DNA from 3 places in the Klebsiella grimontii genome. Region 1 is predicted to be linked to each of the others. Evidence: predicted binding sites of a transcription regulator. Region 1 holds the regulator's gene; each other region holds the start of a gene.
The links. The regulator Fur, encoded in region 1, represses iron uptake genes when iron is present. The targets are predictions, from matches to a motif close to ATAATAATGAGAACNACTATCAA.
Positions count from the first base shown of each region.

Region 1 (7,922 bases):
GTAAGAGGGGGGCTAGTCGCCTGCGACTGCCGCCTGTTTTCCGCGCCGTTTCTCAATCGCCCACTTGAGTAACGCCGCACAGCGATAAAATCCGTGGGCGAATTTTCCGTAAGGAAGGGTTAAAAACAGCGCCATCACCACGCCGAGATGAATGGCAAGCAGAATGCCCATCCACGAGGTGTCCCGTCCCGCCAGCAGGGCGAGGCCGGTGAAGCTGGTCAGCAGCAGCAGCAGGATAAAGGCGCGATCCATCGGTTTTTGCCGCGGGTCGCCGTGCAGCGGCGAACGACGAAGGTTCAGCCATAGCAGGCCTGCCGGGCCCACCAGCAGGCCGATTCCGCCAAGCGTGCCCAGCAGAACCGGTGCGCTGAAGAACGGGTAGGGCGCTTCCCATCCGGCAAAATAGTGATAGCCCGTGGCCACCAGGGTGGCAGCGAAACAGAGCAGAAAACCATAAAAGGTAAGATGATGGAAACGACGGCGCATCAGGGTAAACGCGTCATCAGCCTCGTTGCAGCCCTTACCGTGGCCGCCGTCGAGATATTTTAAGGTCAGCGCGTTATGCGAGGCTTCGGCGATATCAACGGCGTGGGGATGCCCCGGGGAGATCTCGCGCCAGAAACGGATCACGCCGGCCATCAGTAAGCCCATGGCCAGTACGAAGACCGAACCAAACATCCACGCCAGCAGGTTATGGGGAAAAATCTGGTAGAAATCGCCGGCCAGCGGCGGATGTAGCAGGGAGCCTTTGAGCCCCATCGCCAGCAGCAGAAAGAGGATCAACCCACCGACCAGCGCCAGCGCCGTGGTCACGCCGGCCCGACGATACAGGCTGCCGAAAGCCGCGGGCTGGGCATAATGTTGATAGGTTTCCAGCCGCACTTCCGCCATCGCCTTCGGGACATTAATGGCAAACTCATGCGGCGGCGCGTACTGGCAGGCATGCAGGCAGGCACCGCAGTTATGGCACAGGTTGGCCAGGTAGTTTATATCCGCTTTACCAAAAGCCAGGCGTTGGGTCATGGCCGGAAACACGGCGCAAAACCCTTCGCAATAGCGGCAGGCGTTACAGACCTGCATCACCCGTTCGACCTCCGCTTCGGGCTGGGTGATGATTTGCGCGTCAATGATTAGCTTTTCAAGCGACTTCATGGTGTCTCTCCTGCAGTGCCGCCCTGGCGGCTTGTTGGCCGGCAATGCGGCCGAATGTCGTCCCGATCGACATGCCCACGCCGGCGGTATAGCCTTTGCCCAGCACGTTGCCGGCCATCATTTCACCGGCAACGAACAGGCTTCGGCTGGGCTTGCCCGCAAAATGGACGGCGGCGTGTTCATTGACGTACAGCCCGAGGTAGGTGAAGGTGATCCCCGGTCGTAGGGCATAGCCGTAGTAGGGCGGCGTATCGATGGGCCGCGCCCAGTGGGTTTTCGGCGGCGTCAGGCCGGATGTCGCGCAGTTATCAAGGCGGGTATGATCGAACTGGCCGGGCGCGCAGGCGGCGTTGTAGCGGGCGATGGTTTGCGCCAGGCTTTCTGCGTCCAATCCCAGCTGGCGAGCCAGCTCTTCAATGGTATTGGCCTGGGCGCCGGGGAAAACGGGCGGCATAAAGTGGCCGATCGCTTTGCTGTCGATAATTGAGTAGCCGATTTGCCCCGGCTGGTGGGCGACCAGTCTGCCCCAGATGGCATAACGTTTGGGCCAGAAATCTTCCCCTTCGTCATAAAAGCGCCTGGCGTCACGGTTGACGACCACCCCCAGCGACACGCAGTCCACGCGCGTACAGATCCCGCCATCGTAGAGCGGCGCCCTGGCGTCAATGGCGACGCAGTGGGATTGTGAAGGATCGCCGATGATGTCAGCCCCGGCGTCAATCATAAACTTGAGCAGCACGCCCTGGTTGAAGCGGGTGCCGCGGATGAGAAAGTTATCGGCTGGCCATTCACCACGATCGTTCTGTCCCCATGCTTCACGCAGCCACTCGCGGTTAGATTCAAACCCGCCGGCGGCGAGGACGCAGGTTTTGGCGACGATCCTTTCTTCGCCCGCCAGCGCGGCGACGAATTCGCCGTTATCTAATTCGAGCGCCTGTACCGGCGTGTTGTAGCGGATCTTAACGCCCATCTGCTCCGCGCTGCGGTAATAGGCGTTGACCAGGGCTTTACCGCCGCCCATAAAAAAGGCGTTGGTGCGGGCAACGTGCAGGGCGCCGGAGAGCGGCGGCTGAAAGTTAACCCCGTGCTGGCGCATCCAGTCCCGGCATTGCGCTGAAGTGCGGATCACCAGCCGCGCCAGCGCTTCGTTGGTGTTGCCCTCGGTGACGCGCAGCAGGTCCTGCCAGTACTCTTCTTCCGGATAGCTGTCGATTAAAACATCCTGCGGAGCATCGTGCATACAGCGAAGATTCCGCGTGTGCTGAGAGTTTCCGCCTCGCCATTCCCGCGGCGCAGCCTCCAGCAGCAGCACGGACGCGCCGGCTTCCCGGGCGGTTAATGCGGCGCATAGCGCGGCATTGCCGCCGCCAATCACCAGTACATCCACCATTTTTGGCTCCATTACGCTTTGCTTGATTGTTAAATTTGTAATGGAAATGTATTCGTTTTGGCCGTAAGGACGCTATGGCGTATTGCTAAAGGGGGGTTTAGTGCGCGTAAAGGCTGGCGCCGGGCCAGCGGCCTGACTCCACGAGCTGACGCATGACTTTCGCCAGTATCACCCGCGCGGCAAGGCCCGCTGGGGTCAGTTCATCATCGGAAAGGCTGACGAGAAAGTTTGGCCGACTGAGTATCGGATTCTCGACGCCGATCACTCTCAGGGACTCGCCGTCGAGATGGGAAATCGCCGCCCCCGGCTGCAGCGTGGCGCCCAGTCCGTCGCGGACGGCGCGCATCAGCAGGGCCAGACCGTCGATTTCAGCCACCACATCGACGCTCAGGGCGTGCTCCTGGCAGATCGCCTCCAGCCTGCCGCGCAGGCCATGCCCCAGGCTTGGCATTATCAGCGGGATAGCGGCCAGTTGGCCAGGCGAGATGCTCGCTTCGGGAAGGGGGGCCAGCACGTCATGGGTGCCAATCAGAAACAGACGCTCTTCGAGAATCGGCCTGGCGCTCCAGCGCGCAAGCTTCTCCTTCTGGAACACGATAGCTAAATCAAGCTGGCGGGTGTTGATCATGCGTTCCAGATTACCGGAGAGGCTCTCGACCAAATGCAGGCGGACGTCGGCATAGCTTTCGCGCATCGCGTGAATAAAAGGTACCCCCAGTACAGAGGCGGTGCTGGGGGCCATACCGACGCTGACGTGGCCGGAAAGGCGCGCCTCGCGCGCGGCGAGAACCGCATCGTCGGCGTGGCGCAGCGCCAGCTGCGCCTGGGAGTAGAAGGCGAGACCAGCGCTGGTCGGCATTACGCCGCGCGATGTCCGCTGCAGCAGACGGATGGCGAGTTCGTTCTCCAGGCGCGCCATCTGTTGGCTCAGCGCGGAGACGCCGATATTCAGGTCAAGCGCGGCGCGGCCCATACTGCCGGTTTCAATAATGCGCACATAATAGCGTAGCTGGCGAAGCTCCATGTCGACTCTCCGTACACCTCAGGATGCACTGACAGTAAACGTATTGCAGCGCGAGAGAAAGAGGCGGCAAATTCCGGGCAAAAAAAAGCCAACCTTCAGGTTGGCTTTTGGCGGTATACGATGCGGTGATTATTTCTCTGCCGCGTCGTGGGCATGTTCATCTTCGCGGCAGTCGCCTTCCGCACAGTGTCCGTACAGGTACAGGCTGTGGTTGGTCAGACGAATACCGTGCCTTGCGGCAATTTCACGCTGGCGCGCTTCGATGGAATCATCGCTAAATTCGATCACTTTGCCGCAGTCGAGGCAAATCAGGTGATCGTGATGATGCTGCTGCGTCAGTTCAAAAACGGATTTACCGCCTTCAAAATTATGACGGGTGACGATACCGGCGTCGTCGAACTGGTTCAGTACGCGGTAGACGGTGGCCAGGCCAATCTCTTCACCCATATCAATCAGGCGTTTGTATAAGTCTTCCGCACTGACATGATGGTTATCCGGTCCTTGCAGCACTTCCAGGATTTTTAATCTCGGAAGCGTCACTTTCAGGCCAGCTTTCTTTAATGCGGTATTGTTGTCAGTCATGCGGAATCTGTCCTGTTGCTAAACGATCTACTTCCATCAGCGGAAGTAATACAGAGAATCACCCGATGTAATGCGTCTCATTATAGAACTGCCATGGTGAAATGAAAACTGCAAGCATCGGGCCTTGTATGCTGTCAAAAACGAGGCACTCGCTACAAAGTGCTTCACGCGACCCCGTTAAATCAGAGGACATTGTACAGATATGTGATTAAAAGTTAAAAACTTGTAGCTATAACTTTGATTGCTTTTATCTATCAATTCGGCGAAATCTGATGATTTCGCCGTTTAGACTCAGGCATTCTTGATTTCTTCAAGGTGCAGCTCTTCAGAAATCTGTTTTACCCATTTTTCCACGCGTTCGTTAGTCAATTCTGGCTGACGGTCTTCGTCAATGGCCAGGCCAACAAAGTGATCGTCATCGGCCAGGCCTTTAGACGCTTCAAAATGGTAGCCCGCGGTCGGCCAGTGGCCAACGATAGTTGCGCCGCGCGGTTCGATGATGTCGCGGATGGTACCCAGCGCATCGCAGAAGTATTCAGCATAGTCTTCCTGATCGCCACAGCCAAACAGCGCGACCAGTTTGCCGTTGAAATCGATCTCTTCCAGCGTCGGGAAGAAATCGTCCCAGTCGCACTGGGCTTCGCCGTAGTACCAGGTCGGAATGCCGAGCAGCAGGATATCGTGAGCTTCCAGATCCTCTTTGCTGCTTTTGGCAATGTCGTGAACATCAGCAACATCTTTACCAAGCTGCTTTTGGATCATTTTTGCAATATTTTCGGTGTTGCCGGTGTCGCTGCCAAAAAAGATGCCGATGATTGCCATGAGTAAAATAACCTCTTGAAACTTAATGATGTGGTAGTGGCGTAATGCCCGCAGATAGGGGCAATGATAGCAGAACAGAGAAGGGCGCGGAAACAGCAATCACGCCCAACTGCACACTCTGCTACATGAAAGCTTATTTTTTGAGGGTTTTAGGCTTTATCCTGGCCGCGCAGGGCCGCCAGCTGGCTCATCAGCATCTCTTCGATAAGATCGCTGCGGTTCATATTACGGGCTTCCGCCAGCTCATTAAGCGCGTCGACCGCATCGGCATTCAGCTTTAGCTCCACGCGCTTAAGACCGCGACTCTTATCGCGTTTAAGCTGATTGCGTTTGTTGATGCGCAGCTGTTCATCGCGCGAAAGCGGATTGGTTTTCGGTCTACCCGGCCGACGCTCGGTTGCGAACAAATCTAATGTCGTACGGTCCGTTTGTTCTTTTGCCATGATTCAGAGTGACTTCGGGGGAAACAAGCTATCGGGCATAGCCGACGCAGACAGCGCGCCATAATACATCAGGCGACGGGCTGCGCCAACGACCGCGGGCATTAAGCCGCGCGGTCGGGCACATTTTAGCCAGTCAGGCGGCGATAGAGGTTAAATAACGACGAATTGCGCGGATCACGGCCTCCGGTTTTTCGGCATGTACCCAGTGCCCGGCGCCGGCGATAACGTGCGCGCGCGCCTGGGGAAACTGAGCCAATAGTGCGTCGCGGTATGCGTCGGTGACGTAGGGGGAGTTACCGCCGGGGATAAACAGCGCCGGATGCGGCCAGGCCGGGACGGCTTGCCAGCCGACGATATTATCGTACTGCTCCCACAGCACCGGTACGTTAAACCGCCACTGGCCGTCCACGAAAGACTTCAGCAGAAACTGAATCACGCCCTCTTCGTTAAGGTGCTGGCGCATGACTGCCGCCGCCTGTTGACGCGTTGCGGCGCCCGCATCGGTGACGGCGTTGATGGCGGCGAAGATTTCATCATGACGGCGAACGTGATAATCCACCGGGGCGATATCAATGGCGACCAGACCCGCGATGCGCTCCGGCGCCAGCGCGCTCAGCGCCATCACCGCCTTTCCGCCCATTGAGTGACCAATAAAGGTAGCTTTCTCAATCTGTGATTCATTGAGAGTATCAAGCAGATCCTGGGCCATCGCGGAATAGGTCATTTCCGGCGAGCGCGGCGAAAGACCGTGGTTTCGCATGTCGACCTGTAAAATATCGCGATCGTGAACCAGATCGCGGGCGAGGATCCCAAGGTTATCCAGGCTGCCAAAAAGGCCGTGGACCAGGACGATAGGGGGATTATTGTGCGGATTCTGTGCAGATTGCGCTCGGCTATTTAATTTCATGGCAAAGTTCTTTTTTTCGCTCCGTCGGGTTAGGGTATTATGTTGGACATTCTGCCATCCGGCTGCAAGACCCGGAAGATTTCCGAGTTTTACCGCCATCCTGGTTTGACGCTATCCGCGGTTGGGATTTGACCCTATAATCCCGACAACTTGTATTCAGAAAAAGATATCGCACTGGATTAAGATGAAAACAATTGAAGTTGATGATGAACTCTATAGCTATATTGCCAGCCACACCAAGCATATTGGCGAGAGCGCATCCGACATTTTACGGCGTATGTTGAAGTTTTCCGCCGTTTCCCAGCCTGTCGCGCCGGTAGCGAAAGCCGCTCCGGCCCCTGCGCCAACGCCTGTCGCTGAAGTGAAGCCCGCTAATCCTCTGAAGGATAAAGTCCGCGCGATGCGTGAGCTGCTGTTATCTGATGAGTACGCTGATCAAAAGCGCGCGGTAAACCGTTTCATGCTGGTTCTGACTACCCTCTACTCCTTAGACAGCAAAGCGTTCGCGGAGGCGACCGAGTCCCTCCACGGCCGCACTCGCGTTTATTTCGCTGAGGATGAGCGCACGCTGCAGAAAAACGGTAATCAGACGAAACCTAAGCAGGTTCCGGGCACGCCGTGGTGGGTCATTACAAATACCAATACCGGTCGCAAATGCAGCATGATCGAACATATCATGCAGTCTATGCAGTTCCCTGCGGAATTGATCGAAAAGGTTTGCGGTACGATCTAGTTAATTAACTTTTGCACCAGAAGGATCAGGCAATGGCAATCGATAAGCGCGCGGGTCAACCTGCGCAACAGAGTGATTTGATTAACGTCGCCCAGCTGACTGCCCAGTACTATGTGCTGAAGCCGGAAGTCGGCAACGCGGAACATGCGGTGAAGTTTGGCACCTCCGGTCACCGCGGCAGCGCGGCGCGCCACAACTTCAACGAGCAGCATATTCTGGCGATTGCTCAGGCAATTGCGGAAGACCGCGCGAAGAACGGGATCACCGGCCCATGCTACGTCGGGAAGGACACTCATGCACTCTCCGAACCGGCCTTCATTTCCGTACTGGAAGTGCTGGCGGCGAACGGCGTTGACGTCATCGTTCAGGAAAACAACGGTTTCACCCCGACGCCGGCGATTTCTAATGCGATTCTGGTGCATAACAAAAAGGGCGGTCCGCTGGCTGACGGTATTGTGATCACGCCGTCCCACAACCCGCCGGAAGACGGTGGTATCAAGTACAATCCGCCAAACGGCGGCCCGGCTGATACCAACGTGACCAAGGTTGTCGAAAATCGCGCCAATGAACTGCTGGCTGCCGGTCTGCAGGGCGTCAAGCGTATTTCTCTTGACGCGGCGCTGGCCTCCGGCCACGTTAAAGAACAGGATCTGGTGCAGCCGTTTATTGAAGGGCTGGCGGATATCGTCGATATGGCGGCGATCCAGAAAGCCGGATTGACCCTCGGCGTCGACCCGCTGGGCGGCTCCGGTATCGAATACTGGAAGCGTATCGCTGAGCATTACAACCTCAATCTGACCATCGTCAACGACCACGTCGATCAGACCTTCCGCTTTATGCATCTCGATAAAGACGGCGCAATCCGTATG
Region 1 is NZ_CP169721.1:4,000,426-4,008,347, reverse strand. It holds gene tcuB (tricarballylate utilization 4Fe-4S protein TcuB) at 13-1,152, opposite strand; gene tcuA (FAD-dependent tricarballylate dehydrogenase TcuA) at 1,139-2,542, opposite strand; gene tcuR (tricarballylate utilization LysR family transcriptional regulator TcuR) at 2,640-3,566, opposite strand; gene fur (ferric iron uptake transcriptional regulator) at 3,696-4,148, opposite strand; gene fldA (flavodoxin FldA) at 4,440-4,970, opposite strand; gene ybfE (LexA regulated protein) at 5,120-5,413, opposite strand; gene ybfF (esterase) at 5,547-6,320, opposite strand; gene seqA (replication initiation negative regulator SeqA) at 6,505-7,053, shown strand; gene pgm (phosphoglucomutase (alpha-D-glucose-1,6-bisphosphate-dependent)) at 7,086-7,922, shown strand, end outside.

Region 2 (7,922 bases), 750 kb from region 1:
TGCAGGCGGATCTCAGGCCCCATGTTTTCCAGTACGCCAATTTCCAGGTCCACCCGCCCCTCGCGTAAAAATCGGGCATCTTTCTCCGGCTTCGCGACAAACTCGAGCGTCACGCCCGGCGCTTCTCGTGCGACAGCGTTCACCAGCGCCGGACCAAAAACGTCTATAAATCCCTCATTGGTACGTAACGTAAATCGCTTCTCAAGGGTCGATAAACTCAGCGGCGCAGGCGAAGCGTTGAGCACCGCGCGCATCTCAGTGACGACGTTTTTTGCCCGCGCCTGCAGACTTTCCGCATGGGGAGTCAGCACCATTTTTCGCCCGGCCCTGACCAGTAGCGGGTCGCCGGTTACCTGCCGTAAGCGCGCCAGCGCGCGGCTCATCGCCGACGCGCTAAGCTCAAGCCGCTTTGCCGCCCCGGCAACGCTCTTCTCGCTCAACAGTACATCCAGCGCAGTCAGTAAATTAAAATCGGGATCGGTCATCTTTTCTCCACTCCGGGATAGGGCGTCTGATGCACTTTATTATTGCAAATGCTGCGCCTTCCGCCTGCTACAGCACCGGCCTATATTTATCCCATCATTTATTTACGCCGGAGTGATACCCATGGCCGCTTCCACTAAAACAGTATTGATCGCGGGCGCTTCACGCGGGCTTGGGCACGCCATGGCTGAACAGTTTCTGCTGCATGGCTGGCAGGTCATCGGCACCGTGCGCGATCTCTCGCAAACCACGCCGCTGCATCATCTGGCCCGGGCGTATCCTGGACGGGTTCGTATTGAGGCGCTGGATATTTGTGATAATGACGGGATCGCGGCGCTGCGCGAAACGCTTAGCGATAACGTACTGGATATGCTGTTCGTCAACGCGGGCACCACCAACCGCGATCCGACACAAACCATCGGCGAAATCGCGACGGAAGAGTTTATTCATGTCATGTTGACCAACGCGCTCGCGCCGATGCGGGTAATAGAAAGCCTGCAAGATGTCGTGTTGCCGCAGGGGCTGATTGGCGTTATGTCTTCAGGACAAGGCAGTTTGAGCAATAATACCGGCGGACAGCGCGAGCTGTATCGCGGGAGTAAAGCCGCGCTGAATATGTTTATGCGCAGTTTTGCCGCCCGCCCTGCCTGCGTATCGCATCCCCTGGTGGTCATGGCGCCGGGCTGGATCCGCACGGCCCTCGGCGGCGAGAATGCCCCACTCACCATTGCCGAGACCATCCCCTCGCTGGTGAACGTCCTGCTGGAAAAACAAAACCGCCCCGGATTAGAGTATCTGGATTATCGAGGATGTCGCGTGCCGTGGTGATAAGTCTATGCGTATTGACGGCCTGCAGACGGGTTCATGGCAGTCAATTTTGGCTTTTTACGCTATTACCCCCGATGACGGGGAGTTTCCGCGCCCGTTGCGTATGGTGTGGGCTCGGCATGCGTTTTTCTGGTCGTTCCTGAGCTAAAGCCCGGCAGGAGTGATATTATTCAGGCCAGAAAATGCAGGCACAACGTCAATCGGGGAGCGATTTATGCACGAGGAAGTACCACTGAAATATTACGACATTGCGGATGAGTATTCGACCGAGTCCGCTGAGCCCGTCAGCGAGTCGGAACGCGATCCTCTGGCGCGCTATTTCCAGCTGTTGATTACTCGCCTGATGAATAACGAAGAAATCAGCGAGCAAGCGCAGGGAGAGATGGCCGTACAAGCGGGCATCGATCGCCAGCGCATTGATGATATCGCGGTATTTCTGAATAAATGGGGTAATGAGTAGCCGTTACTGCAGCCGCTCCGGGGGAGGCTTAAGCAAATCCGCCACGCGTCAGAAAGCGTAATAAAGCTGGTCATTGCGACCAGCTTTATCCGGGACTTTAGAACCGGTATCCCGCAGAGAACATAAACACCCACGGATCCAGACGAATACTGTCGTGCTGCTGCGCGCCCGCCAGCTTATAGTTGGCGGTGGTGTCGATATCCATGTACCACACCGACATGTTAATCAGCCAGTCGCGGTTAATCAGATAGTCCATCCCCACCTGCCCTGCCGCTCCCCAGGAGTCTTTCAGGCTCAGGTCAGAGATACCGGTTTTTTTACCCGTATCGTTCACGCTCTCATCGAAGAAGGTCGTGTAGTTGATACCCGCGCCAATGTAAGGACGCAGTTTGCTGCTCGAATCGCCAAAGTACCACTGCGCCATTAACGTCGGCGGTAAATGGTGAACGGTCGCAATATTGCCGGTTGCCGCGGTCCCGACTTTATGCCGGAACGGCGTGGCGGCCAGCAGTTCAACGCCTATGTTATCGGTTGCCATATAGGTGAATGTCAGACCCAGTTGCGTATTGTTGCTGACGTTAAAGCCCCCCAGGCTGCCTAACGTACCGCCCGCGCCTTCGGTCGGCCTGACCGTGGCCGAACCCGCGCGAATAAAAAATTCACCGGCTTCATGCGCCCAGACGCTGCTGCCGGAAAGACTGCTCAGAATAACAACCGCCGCTGCTAACTTTTTCATACCCACTTCCTCATTATGGTTATTCAGCGCAAGAATATACATACAAAGAGGTATGTTTGATCCAACATAGATCACATTAAGTCGGCAAATTTAACATTTATTGATCCAGATTAATTTTCACTTTCTCAATACAATCAGTGATAAGCGTGTGGTATCAAGTTTCTTCCATTATGGTCCTCCAGACAGCGCTTCGCTGATTTCCTCTTCTATTTACAAAGATATACTTAGCGCGCAGCAGCAGAGACTGCTACCCAGCCGCGATTTGCGGTACAATCGCCGGCTAGTTAACACCTGCAATACTCAAGGAGAATGCATGTCTATCACGGCAAAGTCCGTCTACCGTGACACCGGGAACTTTTTCCGCAATCAGTTCGTTACTATCCTACTGATTGCGCTGCTATGCGCGTTCATTACGGTAGTACTTGGCCATGCCTTTTCACCCAGTGAAGAACAGCTGTCGATATTAAGCCAGGGCGATAGCCTGGCGGGTAGCGGCGGGCTGTTTGAACTGGTTCAGAGCATGACGCCTGAGCAGCAGCAAATCCTGCTGCGAGCCTCCGCGGCCTCCACTTTCTCCGGTCTTGTAGGCAACGCCATCCTTGCCGGCGGCGTTCTGCTCATGATTCAAATGATCTCCGCCGGTCAGCGGGTCAGCGCCCTTCGCGCGATCGGCGCTTCCGCGCCGGTGCTGCCAAAGCTGCTGCTGCTGATCCTGCTGACGACGTTTATCGTGCAGATGGGGATGATGCTGGTGGTGGTGCCTGGCGTCCTGCTGGCTATCGTGCTCTCTTTCGCACCGGTTATGCTGGTGCAGGATAAAATCGGCATTTTCAGCGCCATGCGTGGCAGTATGCGTCTGGCCTGGGCCAACGTGCGTCTGGTGGCGCCGGCGATTATCGGCTGGCTGCTGGCGAAAACGCTGCTGCTGCTGTTTGCATCGAGCTTCGCGGTCCTGACGCCGAACGTTGGCGCGGTGGTAATAAATACCCTCAGTAATCTGATCTCTGCATTGTTGCTGATCTATTTATTCCGCTTGTATATGCTTATTCGCAACTAACTTAATCCGGGGCGGGCTATTTCTGCCCCGATCTGAACGACGGAATCGATGTATGAAGCAGTTTCTGGATTTTTTACCGCTGGTAGTCTTCTTCGCATTCTACAAGCTATATGATATTTACGCCGCGACAACCGCGCTGATTATCGCCACCGCCATCGTGCTGATCTACAGCTGGGTACGCTATCGCAAAGTCGAAAAAATGGCGCTCATTACCTTCGTCCTGGTCGCCGTATTCGGCGGATTGACTATCTTCTTCCATAACGACGAGTTTATTAAATGGAAGGTAACGGTTATCTACGTGCTGTTCGCCAGCGCGCTGCTGTTTAGCCAGTGGGTGATGAAAAAACCGCTGATCCAGCGCATGCTGGGGAAAGAGCTGACGCTGCCGCAGCAGGTGTGGTCGCGGCTCAATCTGGCCTGGGCGGTATTTTTTATTCTTTGCGGGCTGGCGAATATCTACATCGCTTTCTGGCTGCCGCAGAATATCTGGGTCAACTTCAAGGTCTTCGGCCTGACCGCGCTGACGCTGGTCTTCACCCTGCTGAGCGGCGTTTATATCTATCGCCATATGCCGCAGGACGACAATCACTAAGCTGCCATTCTCCCGGCACGCAGCTCTGCGTGCCGTCTCCCCCCTTGATCTACTGTTATGCTCTCTGAACAGGATTAAAAAACCGTTTTCTTCATGATATCTGCCGGATCACGGAAAGTTGCGGCAAATGTGAGGATTTTGTGGAGATTAACGCAGTGTTATTGTAATGATAATTATTATCATTGATATTCTCGATCTCAATTTCACCCGCTTTTATAGGGATATTTATCATGAGACCGCAGAAACAGCACATAACCACTCCCCTCGCTCTGGCCATCGCAGGCTTGTTCAGTCCGGCTGGCTTTGCCGAAGAAGTGGAGCAGGATACCGAAACCATGGTGGTACGGGGAACCGCCGAAGAGGCGCTGAAGCAGCAGCCGGGCGTCTCGATCATCACCGCGGAAGATATCGCCAAAGATCCGCCGGTTAACGACCTCTCAGAAATTATTCGTAAAATGCCCGGCGTAAACCTGACCGGCAACAGCGCCAGCGGCAGCCGCGGCAACAATCGTCAAATAGATATTCGCGGTATGGGGCCGGAAAACACGCTGATCCTTATTGATGGCGTGCCCGTCACTTCCCGCAATTCTGTGCGCTATAGCTGGCGCGGCGAGCGCGATACCCGCGGCGACAGCAACTGGGTGCCGCCGGAAATGGTGGAACGCATTGAAGTTCTGCGCGGCCCTGCCGCAGCGCGCTACGGCTCAGGCGCCGCGGGCGGCGTGGTCAATATCATCACCAAACGCCCCACCAACGACTGGCACGGCTCGCTCTCGCTCTATACCAATCAGCCGGAAAATAACAAAGAAGGCTCCACTAACCGGGCTAATTTCAACCTCAACGGACCGCTGGCCGGGGATGCCCTGACCATGCGTTTATACGGCAACATTAACAAAACCGAACCCGACGCCTGGGATATTAACCGCGCGCAAAATGGATCTTATGCCGCGGGCCGCGAAGGTGTGCGCAACAAAGATATTAACGCCCTGCTGTCGTGGAAAGTCACGCCGCAGCAGATTATCGATTTTAGCTACGCCTATAGCCGGCAGGGCAATATCTATGCCGGCGATACCCAGTATAGCAACAGTAATATGAGCCCCAATGGCCTGGTGGATACCCTCTACGGTCAGGAAACAAACCGGATGTATCGACAGACCTGGGGGCTGACCTATAACGGGATCTGGGACTGGGGCCAGTCGAAGGCGGGCGTCTACTACGAAAAAACCAACAATACCCGCCTGCAGGAGGGTACTACCGGTCGCGTGGAAGGGATGATCAATAGCGATGTTTATGACACCAGCCGCCTGGAGTCGTGGCGCTCAACCGCCGAGGTGAATCTCCCCTTCAACTGGCTCGCTGAACAGACCCTGACGCTGGGCATGGAGTGGAATCGCGATGAGCTGAACGATCCGGCGTCCATGCAGGCCACCACCACCACGGATGCGCTCCCCGGGGTGTCCGGCGATCCTTCACAACGCAGCCCCAAGAACAGCGCCACGCTGACCGGTATCTATCTCGAAGACAATATTGAGGCAACGCCGGGCACCAATATTATCCCGGGTCTGCGCTTCGACTACCATAACGACTTCGGCAGCAACTGGAGCCCGAGTCTGAACCTGTCGCAGGATCTGGGGGATATGTTTAAGGTCAAAGCAGGTATTGCCCGCGAGTTTAAAGCGCCGAATCTGTATCAGTCGAGCGAAGGCTACCTGCTTTCTACGCGCGGAAACGGCTGCCCGATAAGTATTGCCGATGGCAACTGCTATCTTTTGGGTAACCCGGATCTCGACCCGGAAATCAGTATCAATAAAGAGATTGGTCTTGAGTTTAATCTCAACGGTTACAACGCTGGCGTCACCTGGTTCCGCAACGATTACAAAAACAAGATTGTCTCCGGCACCGAGGTGCTGGGTAATACCGCCAGCGGAGCGAATATCCTGCAGTGGGAGAACGGCGGGAAAGCGGTCGTCGAAGGCCTTGAAGGCACGCTGCTGGTTCCGGTTATTGCCGATACGCTCAGCTGGCGCACCAACGCCACTTATATGATCAAATCGGAAAACAAAGATACCGGAAACCCGCTGTCCGTAATTCCGAAATACACCATCAATACCCTGCTTGACTGGCAGGTGACCAGTAAGTTTTCGGCGAACGTCAACTGGACCCTGTACGGTCGGCAGAAACCGCGCGAATATGCGGAAATTCGTAATGAAAACGGGGTGCTGGCCACCAATGAAGTTGGATCTTATTCCGTGGTGGGTATCGGCGGCAACTATCAGCTAATGAAAGATCTGCGCCTGAACGCCGGGATTAGCAACCTGTTCGATAAGCAAATTTATCGTGAAAACGAAGGGGCTTCGACCTATAACGAACCAGGCCGCGCCTACTACGCTGGCGTCACGATCTCCTTCTGACCCTTCACGCCCGCTATCGCGGGCGTATTCCCTATTCTCTCGACGCCATTTTCATAGTAGCATCGCGCCTGATCATCTTTGACTAGTACAGAGTATAGAATGACAACAACAGATCTTGCGCCGAAGGGCGAATTGGTTTTACGCACCCTGGCGATGCCGGCGGACACCAACGCTAACGGCGATATTTTCGGCGGCTGGCTGATGTCGCAGATGGATATTGGCGGCGCCATTATGGCCAAAGAGATTGCCCACGGCCGCGTCGTGACCGTCCGCGTCGACGGCATGACCTTTTTACGCCCGGTGGCGGTTGGCGATGTCGTATGCTGCTACGCCAACTGCGTGAAGCGCGGCAACACGTCGATAACCATTAATATGGAAGTGTGGGTCAAGAAAGTATCGTCTGAGCCTATCGGCCAGCGCTATAAAGCGACCGAAGCGCTGTTTATCTACGTCGCGGTGGATAATCAGGGCAAGCCTCGCGCCCTGCCCGCCCTGTAATGCAGCCGGCCCGGCACAACCGGGCCGATCGTTTACAGAAAACCGAGTAAAGAGAAGAAGAAGTAGCCCAGTACAATAATGACCACCGGCAAAACGTAAAGCGGAAAATACTGCACCAGGATGGTATGACGCGGCACCACCACGCGTTCGGAGATTTGCTCGCGCGTCAGCCCTTCGGCCCCTTTCGCCTGCTCCAGAATCAGCTGATCCTCCACGCCTTCGCGCAGAAATTTCGCCTGGCGCCCCATCCGCGCCCCGGACGCCTGCAGCGCCATGCCGACAAACACCAGAATATAGATGACCCAGAAGCCAATGTTCATACCGTGCTTAAAGTCCGGCAGCGGCGAGTTGTACCAGAAGAAATTGAGGAACGGCGTATTAAAACGCATCATCTCAATCATCACATGAGCGAAGTCCATCATCACCGCGTCAATGCCCGGTTTTTTCTCACTGTGCTCGTACATAAACTTCAGCACGGAAATCAGCGTCGAGATAACCGCCGGGATAAATACCACCCACCCCAAAATACGTTTAAGTACTGCAACGCGTCCAGCTTGTTGATACGTCATGGGTTCCCCTTGTTAAGACGCCTATCCACTCTAAGTCTACCTTCGTCGGCGAATTTCGCCCAATAATGCGCGGTATGATATACCATGAGTGCCGATTCGTTATCTATTTACGCTACAAGGAGAGGGACTTATGTCAGCCAGGCGCCAGATTCACGCCGCGATTTTTGATATGGATGGTTTACTGATTGATTCCGAGCCGCTGTGGGATAAAGCAGAGCTGGAGGTGATGGCAAGCCTGGGGGTGGATATCAGACGCCGCCATGAAATGCCGGATATTCTGGGGCTACG
Region 2 is NZ_CP169721.1:3,246,465-3,254,386, forward strand. It holds gene ACE3MN_RS15295 (LysR family transcriptional regulator) at 1-485, opposite strand, end outside; gene ACE3MN_RS15300 (SDR family NAD(P)-dependent oxidoreductase) at 607-1,311, shown strand; gene ACE3MN_RS15305 (YmjA family protein) at 1,526-1,771, shown strand; gene ompW (outer membrane protein OmpW) at 1,869-2,507, opposite strand; gene ACE3MN_RS15315 (YciC family protein) at 2,821-3,564, shown strand; gene ACE3MN_RS15320 (septation protein A) at 3,617-4,156, shown strand; gene ACE3MN_RS15325 (TonB-dependent siderophore receptor) at 4,387-6,567, shown strand; gene yciA (acyl-CoA thioester hydrolase YciA) at 6,667-7,065, shown strand; gene ACE3MN_RS15335 (YniB family protein) at 7,098-7,634, opposite strand; gene hxpB (hexitol phosphatase HxpB) at 7,765-7,922, shown strand, end outside.
Region 2: a site for Fur is predicted at 4,317-4,339, ahead of ACE3MN_RS15325 (TonB-dependent siderophore receptor). Genes of this name have one in related genera too.

Region 3 (7,922 bases), 510 kb from region 1:
AATGCCCTACCGAGACGGTGATCGTCAGGTTATCCGGCGCGATCCACGGTCCGAGAATGCCTGAGTCCATCGGCGGCAGGCGCGGGTTCGGCGTCTCCGGCGCGGGACCGCCTTTGGTCAGAAAGGCGATACGCCCGGTCAGCAGGCGAAACAGGCGCTCAAGGTCCGCTTTATCGCTGGCGAGCACGTCAAAAGCGACAAGCATCATCGACGCCTGCTGCGGCGTCAGCACGCCGGCCTGATGTGGACCATAAAACGGCTGCGCTTCCATACGCGCGTTTGGCGACAGCGTGCCCGGAGAGCTGTTGTCTTTAGCCGCGTGCGCCACCGGGCAGCCGCCGGTTATCGCCAGCGCGCCGATCCCTTTTAACAACCGCCGCCGGGACGGTTCATTAACATCATATTTTTGCTCAGCCATCGACTTAGTCCAGACCCAGGATCCCGCGCAGCTGGGCCAAATCTTCCGCCAGCGTGGTGATCGGGCCTTTCAGCGCGTTGCGATCGGCATCCGTCAGCTTGTCATAGGTCTCGAAGCCGTCTTTGGTGCGGTATTTGCTGAGAATGGTATCCACTTTTTTGAAGTTGGCGTCCACCTTCGCCAGCAGAGCGCTGTTCTCTTTCTGCAGCTGCGGACGCAGCAGGTCGACGATTTTCTGCGCGCCGTCAATGTTGGCCTGGAAATCCCACAGGTCGGTATGGCTGTAGCGATCTTCTTCGCCGCTGATTTTGCTGGCGGCCACTTCTTCAATCAGCCCGGCAGCGCCGCCGACTACTTTTGACGGCGGGAACGCCAGTTCGCTAATGCGTTTTTGCAGCTCGAGAACGTCGGCGTTCAATTGATCGGCATAGTTATCCATTCCCTTGACGCTGTTATCGCCAAACAGCGCTTTTTCCAGCCGGTGGAAACCGGTGAATTTCGGATCTTCGGCTTTTTTCTCGTAGTCATCCTCGCGGGCGTCAATGCTGCCATCGAGGTCGGAGAACAGCTCGGCGATCGGTTCAATACGTTCGTAGTGCTGGCGCGTCGGCGCGTACAGCGCTTTCGCCTTCTCGATATCGCCCGCTTTCACTGCATCGGTAAAGGCTTTGGTACCGCTAACCAGCTCCGCGGTCTCGGCGGTAACGTAGGCTTTATAGGCGGTAATGGCTTCACCCAGGCTGAGCAGCGCATCGGCTTTGGCGGCATCTTTGGTCGCCTCGCCGGTCACCGTCAGTTTGCCTTTAGGGTTGGTCAGCAGACCGCAGGTCATATCATATTCGCCCGGCTGCAGGTTGGCCGTCAGCTTTTGCGTAAAGCCGGGAGCGATATTCTCCCGCTCTTCCACCACCATCACCCCTTTCAGAATCTCCCACTCCAGCGCTTTCTGGCTGTGGTTCTGAATGATGAACTGGGTTTTACCCGCCTTCACGGTGACGTTCATCGGCTCGCACTGTTTGTCGGTGACGGTCACTTTGACCTGCGGAATATCGGCCGCCTGGGCGTAAAAAGCCGAGCTGAACAGCGCAGCGAGCGTAAGCTGCAGCGCATTACGACGAAAATGATTCATCATGACCATCCCTTTCGATAAGTATGTTGTCACTATTGCAATCCGCGATGCCCGACTACGCTGCCCGGGATGCGGTGGTTTTTTTTCCCGGCGGCGAGACGTACAGCGCCAGCGCCGGGATCAAATAGATAAAGTAGACCGCCACTTCGCTGACGGTCGGCGTTTCCTGATAGCCAAAGATCCCCTCCAGCAGCGTGCCGAATAGCGTGTGCGTCGAAATGACGTTGCTCAGGTCGAAGGCGACCTCCTGAAAATGGTTCCACAATCCGGCCTCATGGAAGGCGCGGATAGCTCCTGCGGCGAGGCCTGCGGCCACCAGTAAAATAAACAGGCTGGTCCATTTGAAGAAGACGCCGAGATTCATGCGGATACCGCCCCAGTAGATCAGGAACCCTAAAACGATGGCCGTCGCCAGACCGAGCATCGCCCCAATGGGCGGCCAGATCCCGACATCCTGCTGGAAGGCGGCGAGCAGGAAAAAGACCGATTCCAGGCCTTCACGCGCGACGGCGAAAAAGACCATCATCACCAGCGCCCAGCCGTGATTGTTCCCGCGCTGGAGGGCATTATCGACCGCCTGCTCAAGCTGCTGTTTGACGTTGCGCGACACTTTACGCATCCAGAACACCATCCACGTCAGAATGCATACCGCCACCACTGCCACGATGCCCTCAAACAGCTCCTGCTCGCGCTGCGGAAACTCACCGGTGGTTTCGTTGATGAAGATGCCCAGGCCCAAGCACAGCGCCGCTGCAAGCAGCACCCCAATCCACATTACGCCAATCCAGCTGCCGCGCTGGGTGCGTTTCAGATAGCTGGCAATCAGGCTGACAATCAGCGCAGCTTCCAGGCCTTCACGTAACATGATGAGAAATGGGACAAACATGCCAACACCCTTAAATGTGAACCGCAGTCAACTGATGCAAAGATAGGTAAATATTTCTGATAGTGATTATCATTACAATAATCAGAAACACAAGTGAAATGTGGAGTGAATGATGACGATTTGTAAATTAATCGCGAACAAATAATGACTTGCGCGATTATCTCGCAGCCCGGGCCCCACGGGGCAGGAGAAGGGGATTTTTTGCGGTGGATATTTACCCGGCTGCGCAGCTGTGGCTAAATGGCGGCCTTATTGACCTGCGAAATAAACGACATGACTCAATTCTTGCACTTCCTGCTGGCGCTGGTGGTTATCCTCGCCCTTGCCTGGCTCGCCAGCTATGACCGTAAAAAAATCCGCATTCGCTATATTATCCAGCTAATTGTTATTGAAGTTGCCCTGGCTTTCTTTTTTCTCCACGCCGAAAGCGGCCTGTGGCTAGTGAAAAATATTGCTTCCTTTTTTGAATCCCTGCTCGGTTTTGCCGCCGAAGGCACCAATTTTGTATTTGGCGGCATGAGTGAAAAAGGGCTGGCGTTTATTTTCCTTGGCGTGCTGTGCCCCATCGTCTTTATCTCCGCGCTCATCGGTATTCTTCAGCACTGGCGTATTCTGCCGATTTTCATTCGCCTGATTGGCACCCTGCTGTCAAAGGTTAACGGTATGGGCAAGCTGGAGTCCTTCAACGCGGTCAGTTCGCTGATCCTCGGACAATCAGAGAACTTTATTGCCTATAAAGGCGTGCTCGGCGACCTCTCTTCACGCCGCCTGTTCACCATGTCGGCCACCGCGATGTCGACGGTTTCGCTCTCCATCGTCGGCGCTTATATGAGCATGCTCGACGCGAAATACGTCGTCGCCGCGCTGATCCTGAATATGTTCAGCACCTTTATTGTGCTGTCGATCATTAACCCGACGCGTCCGGGCAGCGAGGAGGAGATCAAGCTTGAAAAGCTGCATGAGTCCCAGAGTTTCTTTGAAATGCTCGGTGAATATATTCTGGCCGGTTTTAAAGTCGCGATGATTATTCTGGCGATGCTGATCGGTTTTATCGCCTTAATTAGCGCGATTAATGCCCTCTTCGCCACGATATTTGGCCTGAGCTTCCAGCAGATCCTCGGCTACGTCTTTTATCCGCTGGCGTGGCTAATTGGCATTCCGCTTAGCGATGCGCTGAACGCCGGGAGTATTATGGCGACGAAACTGGTGGCCAATGAATTTGTCGCCATGATTGAGCTGCAAAAAATAGCCGCCAGCATGACGCCGCGCGGGCTGGGAATTTTATCCGTGTTTCTGGTTTCCTTCGCCAACTTTGCCTCTATCGGCATTATCGCCGGGGCGATTAAAGGCCTGAACGAGCAGCAGGGGAATATCGTTTCCCGCTTCGGCCTGCGCCTGGTGTATGGCGCAACGCTGGTCAGCCTGCTCTCCGCCAGCTTCGCGGGGCTGGTGCTGTAAATACAGCGCGTTGGCCTGTTATCCCGGGTAAGGCGTTAGCCGCAACCCGGGAATGTCATCGGATTCAAGTTAAAAATGTACGCACACCGGCTGGTCAACGCGCATCACCGACTCCTGCGCAAAGCGTGATTTATAGGTAGTGCGCAGCGCCTCAATCCCCTCTTCGCTCTTCGCATCTTTACCGTGAATCAGCATCAGCGCTTTGCTCTGCTCGCGCGCCACGGTACCGTCATTGCCCAGCCACTGCCCGCGCGCGTCAAAGACCGTCAGGCCATCGCGAAAGCGCGGCGTCACGTCGCGGTCAACGAACTGCTGCCACTCCTGAGCGGTGATATCCTTCCCGGCCGGACGGCTTAAGCCGAAATAGAGCGTGGTTTGCACCATCGCGTTATCCGCCGGGCAGGCGCTAGCATCAACCGCCGGGGTGGTCTTCGCGGCAGGCGCTACGCAGCCGCTCAATAATCCTGCCAGCACCAGCGCCACTGCACCCTGTCTGAAACTCATTTCGCTACCCTCATTGTTATTTGTGCTGAGATATCAGCGTATTTTCAAACGATTAGCAAGAGGCATAAATAACAAAGCCCGCAGAGCGCGGGCTTGATGAGGCTGCAGAGGCTTACTCGGCGGTCGCGCGTACCGGCGGCGCGGAGTGATAATGGGCGTCCGCTTCGGCGAAGCGTCGCTGCATCTCGGAGGAAGGCGCTTTACCCAGCAGGCTGAAGACCACAATCCCCAGGCTACCAAAGATAAAGCCTGGGATGATTTCATACAGGCCCAGCCAGCCGAACTGCTTCCAGACGATGACCGTGACCGCGCCGATGATCATCCCGGCCAGCGCGCCGTTCCGGGTCATTCGTGACCACATCACCGAGAACAGCACCACCGGGCCAAACGCCGCGCCAAAGCCTGCCCATGCGTAGCTCACCAGACCCAGCACGCGGTTCTCCGGGTTGGCTGCCAGGGCGATAGACACCAGCGCCACAACCAGCACCATAAAGCGTCCTACCCATACCAGCTCTTTCTGACCGGCATTTTTACGCAGAAACGCTTTATACAGATCTTCGGTAATCGCGCTGGAGCACACCAGCAGCTGGCAGCTCAGGGTCGACATCACCGCCGCCAGAATCGCCGACAGCAGGATCCCGGCAATCCACGGATTGAACAGAATCTGCGCCAGCTCGATAAATACGCGTTCGGCGTTCTGGTTGACCGCCCCGGCAACGCCCGGGTTGTTATTGAAGTAGGCAATACCAAAGAAACCGACGGCAACGGCGCCCGCCAGGCAGAGGATCATCCAGGTCATGCTGATACGACGAGCGTGAACGATGCTGTGGTGCGAGTCCGCCGCCATAAAGCGCGCCAGAATATGCGGCTGACCAAAATAACCCAGCCCCCAGCCCATCAGCGAAATAATCGCAACAAAGTTCAGGCCCTTGAGCATATCGACGTTCTCAATACTCTTTTGCTTAATCACTTCCAGAGAATCGCCAAAACCGCCGACGGAAATGACCACCATCACCGGCGTCAGGATCAGGGCGAATATCATCAGGCTGGCCTGGACGGTATCGGTCCAGCTCACCGCGAGGAAGCCGCCGACGAAGGTATAAATAATGGTTGCCGCCGCGCCGGCCCACAGCGCGGTTTCATAACTCATGCCAAAGGTGCTTTCAAACAGACGTGCGCCGGCCACAATCCCGGAAGCGCAATAGATGGTGAAAAATAACAAAATCACCAGCGCCGAGATAATTCGCAGCACGCGGCTTTGATCTTCAAAGCGGCCGGTAAAATAATCCGGCAGCGTCAGGGCGTTATTATTGACTTCGGTATGCACCCGCAAACGCCCCGCCACCAGCTTCCAGTTAATCCATGCACCTAACGTCAGGCCAATGGCAATCCAGCTTTCGGAAATACCGGAAATAAATATCGCCCCTGGCAGCCCCATCAGCAGCCAGCCGCTCATATCGGAGGCCCCGGCGGAGAGCGCCGTGACGAATGGGCCAAGGCTGCGGCCGCCGAGAATATAATCATCAAAGTTCTTCGTCGAACGCCAGGCAATAAAACCGATGAGTACCATGCCAAAAATATAAACAATAAAAGTCACCAACATGGGTGTGCTAATAGCCATGTAAAAATCTCCAGAATTTTTGTCGACAGCGTCCAAATTTGTCGTTTTATCCACTACCGGAACGGGGCAATGGCCTATTGGTTGTATTGGGCGACCGTATCCTGACGGAAGCTTTGTTTTTTCACAAACGATTTAACACAGCATTTACACGAAATGCTTCCGGGACCAAACTTCATTTTGTTATAGGTTGCACTCTCTCACGTTTTTAGCGGTTGCACCACGCAAAAGTGTTAAGTGACGCATAGAAATACCTTATTAGACAGGGGATAAATATCTGCTATTTTCGTCATTATTTTTAACAATCCCGGCGTTTTACTACCTGCCACACAATTCTCAATTAACAAGGTTGCACAAAGTTGCAACATGGTAGATATTTCTACGCAACCTCATCTTGGCACGAAGACGTTCTATTACAGGAGTTCCTGACATGGGCACCACCACCATGGGTGTAAAACTTGACGACGCGACGCGTGAACGTATTAAATCCGCGGCGAGCCGTATTGACCGCACGCCGCACTGGCTGATTAAACAGGCCATTTTCAACTATCTGGAAAAGCTGGAAAACGACGAGACGCTGCCGGAGCTGCCGGCGCTGCTGTCCGGCGCGGCCAACGAAAGCGATGAGGCCGGTAACCCGGCTGACGAACCTTATCAGCCCTTCCTCGATTTCGCCGAGCAGATCCTGCCGCAGTCCGTTTCCCGCGCGTCAATCACCGCCGCCTGGCGCTGGGCCGAAACCGACGCCGTACCGATGCTGCTGGAGCAGGCTCGCCTGCCGCAGACTCTCGGCGAACAGGCGCACAAGCTCGCGTATCAGCTGGCGGAAAAGCTGCGCAATCAGAAAACCGCCAGCGGCCGCGCCGGAATGGTGCAAAGCCTGCTGCAGGAGTTCTCGCTCTCCTCACAGGAGGGCGTGGCGCTGATGTGCCTGGCGGAAGCGCTGCTGCGCATTCCGGACAAAGCCACCCGCGACGCCCTGATCCGCGACAAAATCAGCAACGGCAACTGGCAGTCGCATATCGGCCGCAGCCCGTCGCTGTTCGTCAACGCCGCCACCTGGGGGCTGCTGTTTACCGGCAAGCTGGTCTCGACCCATAACGAAACCAGCCTGTCGCGTTCGCTGAACCGCATTATCGGCAAGAGCGGCGAGCCGCTGATTCGTAAAGGCGTCGATATGGCGATGCGCCTGATGGGCGAGCAGTTCGTCACCGGCGAAACCATCGCCGAAGCGCTGGCCAACGCCCGCAAGCTGGAAGACAAAGGCTTCCGCTACTCCTACGATATGCTCGGCGAAGCGGCGCTGACCGCCGACGATGCCCAGGCCTATATGGTCTCCTACCAGCAGGCGATCCACGCCATCGGCAAAGCCTCCAACGGACGGGGTATTTATGAAGGACCGGGCATTTCGATTAAGCTCTCCGCGCTGCACCCGCGCTACAGCCGCGCCCAGTACGACCGCGCGATGGAAGAGCTTTACCCGCGCCTCAAGTCGCTGACCCTGCTGGCGCGCCAGTACGATATCGGCATCAACATTGACGCCGAAGAGGCCGATCGGCTGGAGATCTCTCTCGATCTGCTGGAAAAACTCTGCTTTGAGCCGGAGCTGGCGGGCTGGAACGGGATTGGCTTTGTCATTCAGGCCTACCAGAAACGCTGCCCGTTCGTGATTGACTACCTGATCGACCTCGCCACCCGCAGCCGCCGTCGCCTGATGATTCGTCTGGTAAAAGGCGCCTACTGGGACAGCGAAATCAAACGCGCGCAGATGGACGGCCTCGAAGGCTATCCGGTCTATACCCGCAAGGTCTACACCGACGTCTCCTATCTGGCCTGCGCGAAAAAGCTGCTGGCGGTGCCGAACCTGATCTACCCGCAGTTCGCAACCCATAACGCCCATACCCTGGCG
Region 3 is NZ_CP169721.1:3,491,066-3,498,987, forward strand. It holds gene efeB (iron uptake transporter deferrochelatase/peroxidase subunit) at 1-418, opposite strand, end outside; gene efeO (iron uptake system protein EfeO) at 423-1,550, opposite strand; gene efeU (iron uptake transporter permease EfeU) at 1,603-2,433, opposite strand; gene ACE3MN_RS16530 (NupC/NupG family nucleoside CNT transporter) at 2,707-3,891, shown strand; gene ACE3MN_RS16535 (DUF3574 domain-containing protein) at 3,961-4,395, opposite strand; gene putP (sodium/proline symporter PutP) at 4,508-6,016, opposite strand; gene putA (trifunctional transcriptional regulator/proline dehydrogenase/L-glutamate gamma-semialdehyde dehydrogenase) at 6,444-7,922, shown strand, end outside.
Region 3: a site for Fur is predicted at 2,490-2,512, ahead of efeU (iron uptake transporter permease EfeU). Genes of this name have one in related genera too.